DNA from 3 places in the Streptomyces sp. NPDC096324 genome. Region 3 is predicted to be linked to each of the others. Evidence: riboswitches for the same ligand, from Rfam matches in the RefSeq annotation. Region 3 holds a riboswitch; each other region holds the start of a gene.
The links. Region 3 has a riboswitch for S-adenosylmethionine ahead of ACIQ7M_RS17795 (putative leader peptide). Riboswitches for the same ligand answer to the same signal wherever they lie in the genome.
Positions count from the first base shown of each region.

Region 1 (3,268 bases), on a different contig from region 3:
TGATGACCTCGGCGAGGGTCGCGCCCTCGGCCGTCACCTCGGCGGCGCCACCGGTGTAGGTGCGCAGGATGGTGGGGATGCGGACGTTGACGCTCATGATGCGAGGCCAGCCTCTCGGAAGGAGTCGAGGTTCGGGCGGATGGTCGCGGTCAGCCCGGTGTCGGAGGCCACCGCGTCCAGGGTCTTGAGGCCGTCGCCGGTGTTCAGCACGACCGTGGTGAGGGCCGGGTCCAGGAGGCCGTTCTCGATCAGCTTGCGGGTGACACCGACGGTCACACCGCCCGCCGTCTCCGCGAAGATGCCCTCGGTGCGCGCGAGCAGCTTGATCGCGTCCACGATCTGCTCGTCGTTCACGTCCTCCACCGCACCGCCGGTACGCCGGGCGATGTCGAGCACGTACGGGCCGTCCGCCGGGTTCCCGATGGCGAGCGACTTGGCGATGGTGTCCGGCTTCTGCGGCCGTACGACGTCGTGGCCGGCCTTGTAGGCGACGGACACCGGGGAGCAGCCCTCGGCCTGGGCGCCGAAGATCTTGTACGGCTTGTCCTCGACGAGGCCGAGCTTGATCAGCTCCTGGAGCCCCTTGTCGATCTTCGTGAGCTGGGAGCCGGAGGCGATCGGCACGACGAGCTGGTCGGGGAGCTTCCAGCCGAGCTGCTCGCAGATCTCGTACGCCAGGGTCTTGGAGCCCTCGGCGTAGTAGGGCCGCAGGTTGACGTTGACGAAGCCCCAGCCCTCGCCGGCCGGGTCCCCGATCAGCTCGGAGCAGAAACGGTTCACGTCGTCGTAGTTGCCCTCGATGCCGACGAGCTCGCCGCCGTAGACCGCGGCCATGACGACCTTGCCCTGCTCCAGGTCGTGCGGGATGAACACGCAGGAACGGAAGCCGGCACGGGCCGCCGCGGCGCCCACCGCTCCGGCGAGGTTGCCGGTGGAGGAGCAGGAGAGGGTGGTGAATCCGAAGGCGCGGGCCGCTTCGATGGCCTGGGCGACGACGCGGTCCTTGAAGGAGTGCGTCGGGTTGCCGGAGTCGTCCTTGACGAAGAGCTTTCCGGCGTCGACGCCGAGCTCACGGGCCAGGTTGTCGGCCCGGACGAGCTTGGTCCAGCCGGGGTTGATGTTCGGCTTGTCCGCCACGTCCGCGGGGACGGGCAGCAGCGGCGCGTAGCGCCAGATGTTCGCGGGTCCCGCTTCGATGCGCTTGCGGAGTTCTTCGGTGTCGTAGGCCGAGAAGTCGTAGGCGATCTCCAGCGGGCCGAAACACTCCTCGCAGGCGAAGACCGGACCGAGCGGGACGCGGTGTCCGCACTCGCGGCAGGAAAGCGCCGCGGCCGGTCCGAGGTCTACCGCGTCCGCGGAGTTCGTGGTGCTTGCAACTGTCTGCGCAGCCATGGAGGCGAGGCCCTTTCTCCTCATCTTCCTCACGGCGCACTTCGCCGTGAGACGGATTTGGCACCTTCCCTAGCCGGGAGCCTCGCGACGCGATCGACATCGATCGGTACGAGACCGGCTGGAGGGTTGCCGGGGCTTCATCGGGCCGTATCCCTCTGCCCCTCTGGATGAGCGGTATTTGATTGTTGAACTGTTGAACACGATACGCGCCGACGATCCAGGACATGCGATGGTCATGCGCGTTGTTCAAGACTGTAACCGAAGGCCAGGACAGTTGAGATAGTCGTCCGAACCGCGAGACGACGGCAATCGATCTGCCGCTGGCCGCAGCGGGCACGCCGATGAGAGCGTGTGATCAGACAGTGAGGAGCCGCAGACGGTGCTGAGAGAAGTCGAAAGCTGGCTGAGCACACGCTCCTGGTCCGCGACCGACCGCCCGCTCCACAGGATCATGGCAGCCAAACGCGTCACCGGGTCGACGGTGAGTGTCGTGCTGCCCGCGCTCAACGAGGAGGAGACGGTCGGCGAGATCGTCGCGATCATCCGCCACGACCTGATGCAGCAGGTGCCCCTCGTCGACGAGATCGTCGTCGTCGACTCCGGCTCGACCGACCGCACCGCCGCGGTCGCCGCCGCCGCGGGCGCGCGGGTCGTGCACCGCGACGACATCCTCCCGCGGATCCCGGCCGTGCCCGGCAAGGGCGAGGTGCTGTGGCGGTCGCTGCTCGTGACGAGCGGCGACATCGTCTGTTTCATCGACGCGGACCTCAAGGAGTTCTCGTCCGACTTCGTCTCCGGGATCGTGGGCCCGCTGCTCACCGAACCCGGCGTCGACCTGGTCAAGGCCATGTACGACCGCCCGCTGGCCGGCGGCGGCGGGCAGGGCGGCCGGGTCACCGAGCTGATGGCCCGCCCGCTCCTGAACATGCACTGGCCGCAGCTCGCGGGCTTCGTCCAGCCGCTCGGCGGCGAGTACGCGGCCCGCCGCTCGCTGCTCGAACAGCTCCCCTTCCCCGTCGGCTACGGCGTCGAACTGGGCATGCTCGTCGACGCCCTGCACCTGGTGGGCCTCGACGCCCTCGCCCAGGTCGACGTCGGGGTGCGCAAACACCGCCACCAGGACGGCCAGGCGCTCGGCCGCATGGCCGCCGCCATCTACCGCACCGCACAGCTCCGGCTGGCGCGCGGGCACCTGATCCGCCCCGCCCTCACCCAGTTCGAGCGCGACCGCGACGGTTTCCGGCCGCGCACGTACTCCGTGGACACGGAGGAAAGGCCGCCGATGAGCGAAATCTCCGAGTACCAGACGCGCAAAGCCGCGTAGTCCGGCGCCGACGGCCGCCGATCGCATACGGCCGAAGGGCGCGTTTGAGCGTTTCGAGACGGGGCTAGGTTTCGAGGCATGGCTTCAACGCACGGTGCCCACAGGATTCTGGTCGCCTCCAACCGCGGCCCGGTCACCTACGAGGTACAGGAGGACGACTCGCTGCACGCCAGACGCGGCGGCGGCGGTCTCGTCTCGGGACTCTCGGCGATCGGGCCGGACGCGGGCGCCCTCTGGGTCTGCTCCGCCCTCGGCGACGGCGACCGGGAGGCCGTCCGGCGCGGAGTCCACGAGGACGGCGTACGAATGCTGGCCATCGACGCCGCCACGCACGCCGACGCGTACAACGGCATCGCCAACTCCGTGCTGTGGTTCGTGCACCACCTGCTCTACCAGACCCCGCTGGAGCCGGTCTTCGACGCCGAGTTCCGGCGCCAGTGGGAGTCGTACCGGACCTACAACCGCGCCTTCGCCGAGGCGCTGGCCGAGGAGGCGGCCGACGGCGCGGCCGTGCTGGTCCAGGACTACCACCTGTGCCTGGTGCCCGGGATG
Region 1 is NZ_JBIWFK010000007.1:187,700-190,967, reverse strand. It holds gene ACIQ7M_RS20755 (MoaD/ThiS family protein) at 1-97, opposite strand, end outside; gene thrC (threonine synthase) at 94-1,392, opposite strand; SAM riboswitch class I at 1,410-1,566, opposite strand; gene ACIQ7M_RS20745 (glucosyl-3-phosphoglycerate synthase) at 1,772-2,716, shown strand; gene ACIQ7M_RS20740 (trehalose-6-phosphate synthase) at 2,795-3,268, shown strand, end outside.
Region 1: it holds a riboswitch for S-adenosylmethionine, as region 3 does, so the genes downstream of both, thrC (threonine synthase) here and ACIQ7M_RS17795 (putative leader peptide) in region 3, are expected to answer to the same signal.

Region 2 (3,268 bases), on a different contig from region 3:
GCTGGATAGGGTGGACTCACCCGGTGGTGCGGGGCGATCCACCCCGCGTCACCCACGACCTGTCACCCGCGACCGCGTGACCCACGAACCCAGGAGCGACCATGAGCGCTGTGAACCCCGCTGGAGGCGACACCGCGGCGGGCCGTTCCTGGCCCGCGGTACTGAACGGACTGCTCGAAGGCCGCGACCAGAGCGCGGACGACACGGCCTGGGCCATGGACCGCATCATGCGCGGCGAGGCGACCGACGCGCAGATCGCCGGGTTCGTGGTGGCCCTGCGGGCCAAGGGCGAGACCGTCCAGGAGATCGCCGGACTCGTCCGGGCGATGTACGCGCACGCCAATGTGATCGAGGTGCCCGGACACACCGTCGACATCGTCGGAACGGGCGGCGACGGCGCGAAGACCGTCAACATCTCCACGATGTCCTCGATCGTGGTGGCCGGCACCGGCGCCAAGGTCGTCAAGCACGGCAACCGGGCCGCGTCCTCCGCGTCCGGCTCGTCGGACGTCCTGGAGAAGCTCGGCGTCAATCTCCAACTGCCGGTGAAGCGCGTGGCCGAGGTGGCCGAGGAGGCCGGGATCACCTTCTGCTTCGCGGTCAAGTTCCACCCGGCGCTGCGTCATGTGGCCGCGGCCCGCGGCCAGTTGGGCATCCGGACCACCTTCAACGTGCTCGGACCGCTGACCAACCCGGCACGGGTGAAGGCCCAGGCGGTCGGCGTCGCCGATGCCCGGATGGCGCCGATCGTGGCGGGTGTGTTCGCCGAGCGCGGCAACTCCTCGCTCGTCTTCCGCGGCGACGACGGCCTCGACGAGCTGACCACCACCGGGGGCTCCCACGTCTGGGTCGTCCGCGACGGCAAGGTCACCGAGGAACGCTTCGACCCCCGCGACGTCGGGCTCGACATCGTCCCGGTGGAGGCCCTGCGGGGCGCCGACGCCTCGTACAACGCGGAGGTCGCCCGGCGCCTCCTGGACGGCGAGAAGGGGCCCGTGCGGGACGCGGTCCTGCTGAACTCGGCGGCCGCCCTGGTGGCGCTGTCGCCGACCGGCGCGCCGCTCGCCGACCAGCTCCGCGCCGGAATGGAGAAGGCCGCCGAGGCGATCGACTCCGGCGCCGCGAAGCGCACCCTGGAGCGCTGGGTGGCCGCCAGCAACGCCTGAGCCACCCGGGACCCCGCGCGGGACGCAGTCCGGATCGTGGACCGCGTCTTGCGCGGGGAAGATCCTCTGGCAAGATGCTGTACCAGGTCATGAGTGACAGCCATCAGGCCCCGGCCGGCTGTCCGGCAACCCTCCGTCCGTGGCGGGGTGCCCCGGGTGAAGACCAGGTCGTAGGCAGCGAGGCCTACGGCAAGCGCGGACCCCTCCCGCTCTCCGGGCGGACCACCAGGGGTCCTGGTCGTTCGAGGGAGCCTTCTGTGAGCAAGCGAATGCGTTAGGGCGCCGAGCCCCGCCTCCGCACACCCCTTTCACCTTTCTCCCGCGCTGAGCGCCGCCTCCGGGCAGCCTGCTCGCGCGGTGATTTCGCCTGCCTCTCACAGGAGCTCGCCATGTCTGCTTCCACCGTTGCCGCCGACCAGACCGTTTGCCGTGACTCTTCGGGGGCCCTGCCCGTTCTCGGCCGGGATGTCACCGTCCCGCTCGTCACCGGCGGCGAGGTGACCTACGCGGCGCTCGACTACGCCGCCAGCGCGCCCGCCCTCCAGCGGGTGTGGGACGACGTGGCCGCGTACGCGCCCTACTACGGCAGCGTCCACCGGGGCGCCGGCTACCTCTCGCAGCTCTCCACCGACCTCTTCGAGAACGCCCGCAGGACCGTCGCGGAGTTCCTCGACTGCCGCGCCGCCGACCAGGTGGTCTTCACCCGCTCCACCACCGACTCGCTCAACCTGCTCGCCGCGGCCCTCCCGGCCGACTGCCAGGTCTTCGTCTTCGAGACCGAGCACCACGCCTCGCTGCTGCCCTGGCGCGACGCCCGGGTGACCTACCTGAACGCCCCCCGCACCCCCGCCGAGGCCGTCGAGACCCTGGAGCGCGCCCTCGCCGCCCGCGACCCGTACGGGCCGGCCCTGGTCTGCGTCACCGGCGCCTCGAACGTCACCGGGGAGCTGTGGCCGGTGCGGGAACTGGCCGCCGTCGCGCACGCCCACGGCGCCCGCATCGTCCTCGACGCGGCGCAGCTCGCCCCGCACCACCCGGTGTCGGTCCAGGACCTCGACGTCGACTGGGTCGCCTTCTCGGGGCACAAGCTGTACGCGCCCTTCGGTTCCGGTGTCCTCGCGGGCCGCTCCGACTGGCTGCGCGAGGCCGACCCCTACCTCGCGGGCGGCGGGGCCAGCCGCAAGGTCACCCGGCGCGCGGACGGCGGCGTGGATGTGGAGTGGCACGACAGCGCCGCCCGCCACGAGGCCGGCTCGCCGAACGTCATCGGCGCCTACTCGATCGCGTCGGCCTGCAAGGCGCTCACCGACGAGGGCTTCGACAACCTGCTCGCCCGCGAGCGGCACCTGATCCGTACCGTCCGCGAGGGCCTCGCCGAGGTCCCCGAGGTCCGCGTCCTGTCCCTCTTCGGCGACGACGCCCCGCGGGTCGGCGTCATCTCCTTCGTCGTCGAGGGCTGGAACAGCTCGCACTTCGCGGCCGCGCTCTCCGCCGAGTACGGCATCGGGGTGCGCGACGGCCTCTTCTGCGCCCACCCGCTCGTCCGCACCCTGCTCGGCAGCGACCCGGAGACCGCGGGGGAGTGCGGATCCCCCGAGGCGGCCCCCGGCGAGAAGTCCCTCAACGCCATCCGCGTCAGCTTCGGGGCCGGCACCCCCGAGGAGCACGTCGAGCGGTTCGTCCGCGCGGTGCGCGAGCTCGTCAGGGACGGCGCGCGCTGGCAGTACCGCACCGAGGACGGCCGCTGCGTCCCGGCGGTCTGACGCCCACGGCAGTCCCGCCCGGAGGCGGCGCCGCGTCGGTCAGGAGTCGAGACCGATCGCGAACGCCGCCTCCAGGTCGTGCTGGGAGTACGTACGGAACGCCACGTGCGTGTCCGTCGCCTCGACGCCCGGGATCTTGCTGATCTTGCCGGGGATCACGTCCGCCAGGTCGTCGTGGGCCTGGACCCGGACCATGGCGATCAGGTCGTAGGTGCCGGTGACGGAGAAGACCTCGCTGACGCTCTCCAGCGCCGCGATCGACTCGGCGATCTCGGGGATGCGGTCCACGCTGGTCTTGATGAGGACGATCGCGGTGATCACGGCTGGTTCTCTCCCTAG
Region 2 is NZ_JBIWFK010000004.1:485,239-488,506, reverse strand. It holds gene trpD (anthranilate phosphoribosyltransferase) at 102-1,166, shown strand; SAM riboswitch class IV at 1,252-1,368, shown strand; gene ACIQ7M_RS12920 (aminotransferase class V-fold PLP-dependent enzyme) at 1,556-2,929, shown strand; gene ACIQ7M_RS12915 (Lrp/AsnC family transcriptional regulator) at 2,969-3,250, opposite strand.
Region 2: it holds a riboswitch for S-adenosylmethionine, as region 3 does, so the genes downstream of both, ACIQ7M_RS12920 (aminotransferase class V-fold PLP-dependent enzyme) here and ACIQ7M_RS17795 (putative leader peptide) in region 3, are expected to answer to the same signal.

Region 3 (3,268 bases):
ACAGAGTGATGGCATGGGCCACCTGTGGATGACGTGGTCGCTCGAGGGCGTCGGATCGGCCGGCCAGAACGTCCCCGACGTGGAAGCGGCCTGCCGCTCTCTGGTCGGCTCCGTGGAGCGGTCCCGGCGTGCCTTCGAGACGACTGAGCCGTGGGAGGAACTCCGCGACTCGGCGGTGGTGCTCCAGGAGCGGATTCTCGGTCCGGGGCGCGAGGCCCTGGAGCAGGGCCGCCGGTGGACCTCCACGGTGAACGGTGTCAGCATCCTGCTGGTTCCGCGCGAGTGACCGGTCCGGGCGCGGGACCGGTGCGCGCGAGTGACCGGTCAGGGCGGGTGACCGGTCCGTGTGAGGGACTGTTCCGCGTGTGGGACTGTTCCGAGGGCCGGGCCGGTGGCCGTGGAACGGCGCTTGCCGTTCGTACGAGAACCACCCACCTGCCCGGCGCGCACGCTTCCGCCGGAAGCGTCAGACCTCCGTCGCGAGCGGCAACACGTCGTGCGCGTGCCGGAAGGCCGGGTGATCACCGAGACGGCGTACGTAGTCCAGGAGCCGGGGGCGTGAGCCGAGGGCGCGGGACCGGCCGAGACCGGTGAGCGCCGTCCACACGTCCACGTCCGCCGCCGTGAGGAAGTCGCCCAACACGTAGGCGCTTCCCCTGAGTTGGCAGTCCAGCAGGTCCAGGGCCGCCCCGAGCTCCGACGGCGCGGCGGACGCGGTGACATCGCGGTCCAGCAGATCGCGGAGGGCATCGATCTCTACGGTCAGGGACGGAGGACGGAGCGTGGACGGGCACGTCGTGGTGTGACCGGAGAGCAGCCCGGCGAGATCGCGGAGGATGGCGGGCGGGTGGTTGCTGACGATGCGTCCGCTCCACCGGTCGCACAGGGCGGGCGCCGTGAGCGGCCCGTCGAAGTGATGCTCGGTGGCCTCGTAGGCGCGGCGCAGTGAGGCGAAGGCGTCGGGTGTCCGCGCGGGGTCCGCCAGGAGTGTGGTGGCGACCGAGTCCCGCAGACCGAGCAGTCCGAGCGTGATGGCGATACGCAGCGAGAACGGACAACTGTGCGACAGATACAGCTCGTAGCGGTGCGGAGCCGGGTAGAAGCCGCCGGCGAGACCGACGCCGATGCGGCTGTCGACGCGGTGGGGGAGTGCGGACGAGGTCGTCGTCGGCTTGAGCCGAAGGGCCGAGGGGAGCGGAATCTGGTCACAGGGGCGTGAGTTGGCTGTGCTGGACGTGCGCGAAGCTGTCTCGGGCATGACTCTCCCTGGGGGACGACGGAAGCCACCGCCGCTTTGTGGGCATCGGCGGCCGGGATGCGGATTGATTGCGCTTGTCGCGCCGGTCCGGATCGAACGGACCGGCCGCGGATCAGTAAGCGCTGGAGACGCGCAGGAGGTCGATGTGCAAGCGCCTCGTCAAACCGCTCTTGGGCAATTCCCACCGGTCCTGGCTCAGGGCTCGCGAGACGCGAGACCACGCTTGCCCCGCCGCGCCGGCGGGACCCGGTCGTCACCCGGGGCACCCCGTCGCGGTGGAAGGGTTGCCTGTCAGCGGGCCGGGGCCGATGACCACTGGAGCGGGGTCTACCCGTACCGTGGCGCTGACAATCGTGACCGTCCATGCCAGTCTCGATTCGCCAAGTTGCGCCGTCAAGAAGGCCGTAAGCGCGGTCTCACCTGGTGGTCACCCGCATTGACTTTGTTTTCCGGACAGGCCTAACCTGCGGCGCACCACAGGATGCCTTTCGGCCGGAGAAGAAATGGTGACGGCGATGCACGGAGCTGACGGGACGGCCGCATGGCGGCGCCTCGGCCGCAATGTGCTCTGCGCCGACCGTGCCGTGGACCTGCTGCGTGTCAACAGCGCCCTGTGTAAGGGCAGCTGTCGCTCCCTCAGCCAAGGCTGACAGCCTCTCCGAGTCCTCGACGACCATGAACGCGCGGCTCATCCGAGCCGTCGGCGTTCTCCTCGTCGGCGCTCACGAACCGACGGCTCGTCCGCATTCTTCGCGATCACGAACCGACGGTTCCTCCGAGCCTGCGGCGATCGCGAGTTGAGGGTTCCGCCAGGTCTTTGACGACCACGCGCCGACCGGCTCCACCGGGCCCTCGGCGATCACCGCTGTCGCGAAACGCCCCTTCCCCGTCCAGCCCTCGTCCCACAGGGCCCGCGCATCGCCGTGTACCGAGCCGTCCCGCTCGGCGGTGCGCCGCCGCTCCGTGGTCCGGGGTGTCCGAATCCGCTGGAGTTCTCCATGAGTCAACCTCCCGGCGCCGCTGTGTCTTTCGGATCAGCACCGCCCGCCGAGGCGATCCCTCGCAACGACTTCTCCGCCGCGTCCGAACGTCCGGCGGCCCAGCGGGTCATTCCGCTCCGGCGGCCCGGGCGCTGGATCGTCACGGCCGTCGTGCTCGTGCTCGTCGCCCAGATCGCCCACGGACTGGTGACCAACCCCGTCTACCAGTGGGACCGCTTCCAGTACTGGTTCCTGCGCCCGACCATTCTCGACGGCCTGCTCATCACCCTCGAAGTCGCCTTCTGCAGTGCGATCCTGGGCCTGCTCGGCGGCGTCCTGCTGGCCCTGGCCAGGCTCTCCAGGAGCCCGGTGCTGCGCGCGGTGAGCTGGGTCTACACCTGGCTGTTCCGCTCGGTGCCGCTGATCGTGGTCCTGCTCTTCCTCTACAACTTCAGCGCGCTGTACCAGACGTTGAGCGTCGGAGTGCCGTTCGGGCCGGCCTTCTTCACCTTCGACGAGTCCCGTCTGGCGACCGACATGGCCGTCGCCGTCATCGGACTGAGCCTGAACGAGGCGGCCTACGCCTCCGAAGTGGTGCGCGGCGGCATCCTCTCCGTCGACCAGGGCCAGCACGAGGCGGCTTCCGCCCTCGGTCTGCCGAAGCGCTACCAGTTCGCGAAGATCGTCTTCCCGCAGGCGCTGCGTTCCATCACCCCCAACTACGTGAACCAGTTGATCGGCCTGATCAAGGGCACCTCGCTGGTCTTCTACGTGTCCCTGCTGGACCTCTTCGGCTCCGTGCAGAGCATGGGCAGCACCTACCCCGGCGACATCGTACCGCTGCTCCTCGTCGCCACCGCCTGGTACCTGATCCTCACCAGCGTCGTGTCCGTCATCCAGTTCTACGTCGAGCGGCACTACTCGCGGGGCGCCCTGCGCACGCTGCCGCCGACTCCGTTGCAGAAGGCGCGGAACGGTCTGCGCGACGTGCGGGCCCGGTTCCGGAGGGAGACGGCGACATGAGCGGCGA
Region 3 is NZ_JBIWFK010000006.1:154,680-157,947, forward strand. It holds gene ACIQ7M_RS17785 (hypothetical protein) at 1-286, shown strand, start outside; gene ACIQ7M_RS17790 (cell envelope biogenesis protein OmpA) at 467-1,258, opposite strand; gene ACIQ7M_RS17795 (putative leader peptide) at 1,371-1,436, opposite strand; SAM riboswitch class IV at 1,473-1,617, opposite strand; gene ACIQ7M_RS17800 (amino acid ABC transporter permease) at 2,257-3,261, shown strand.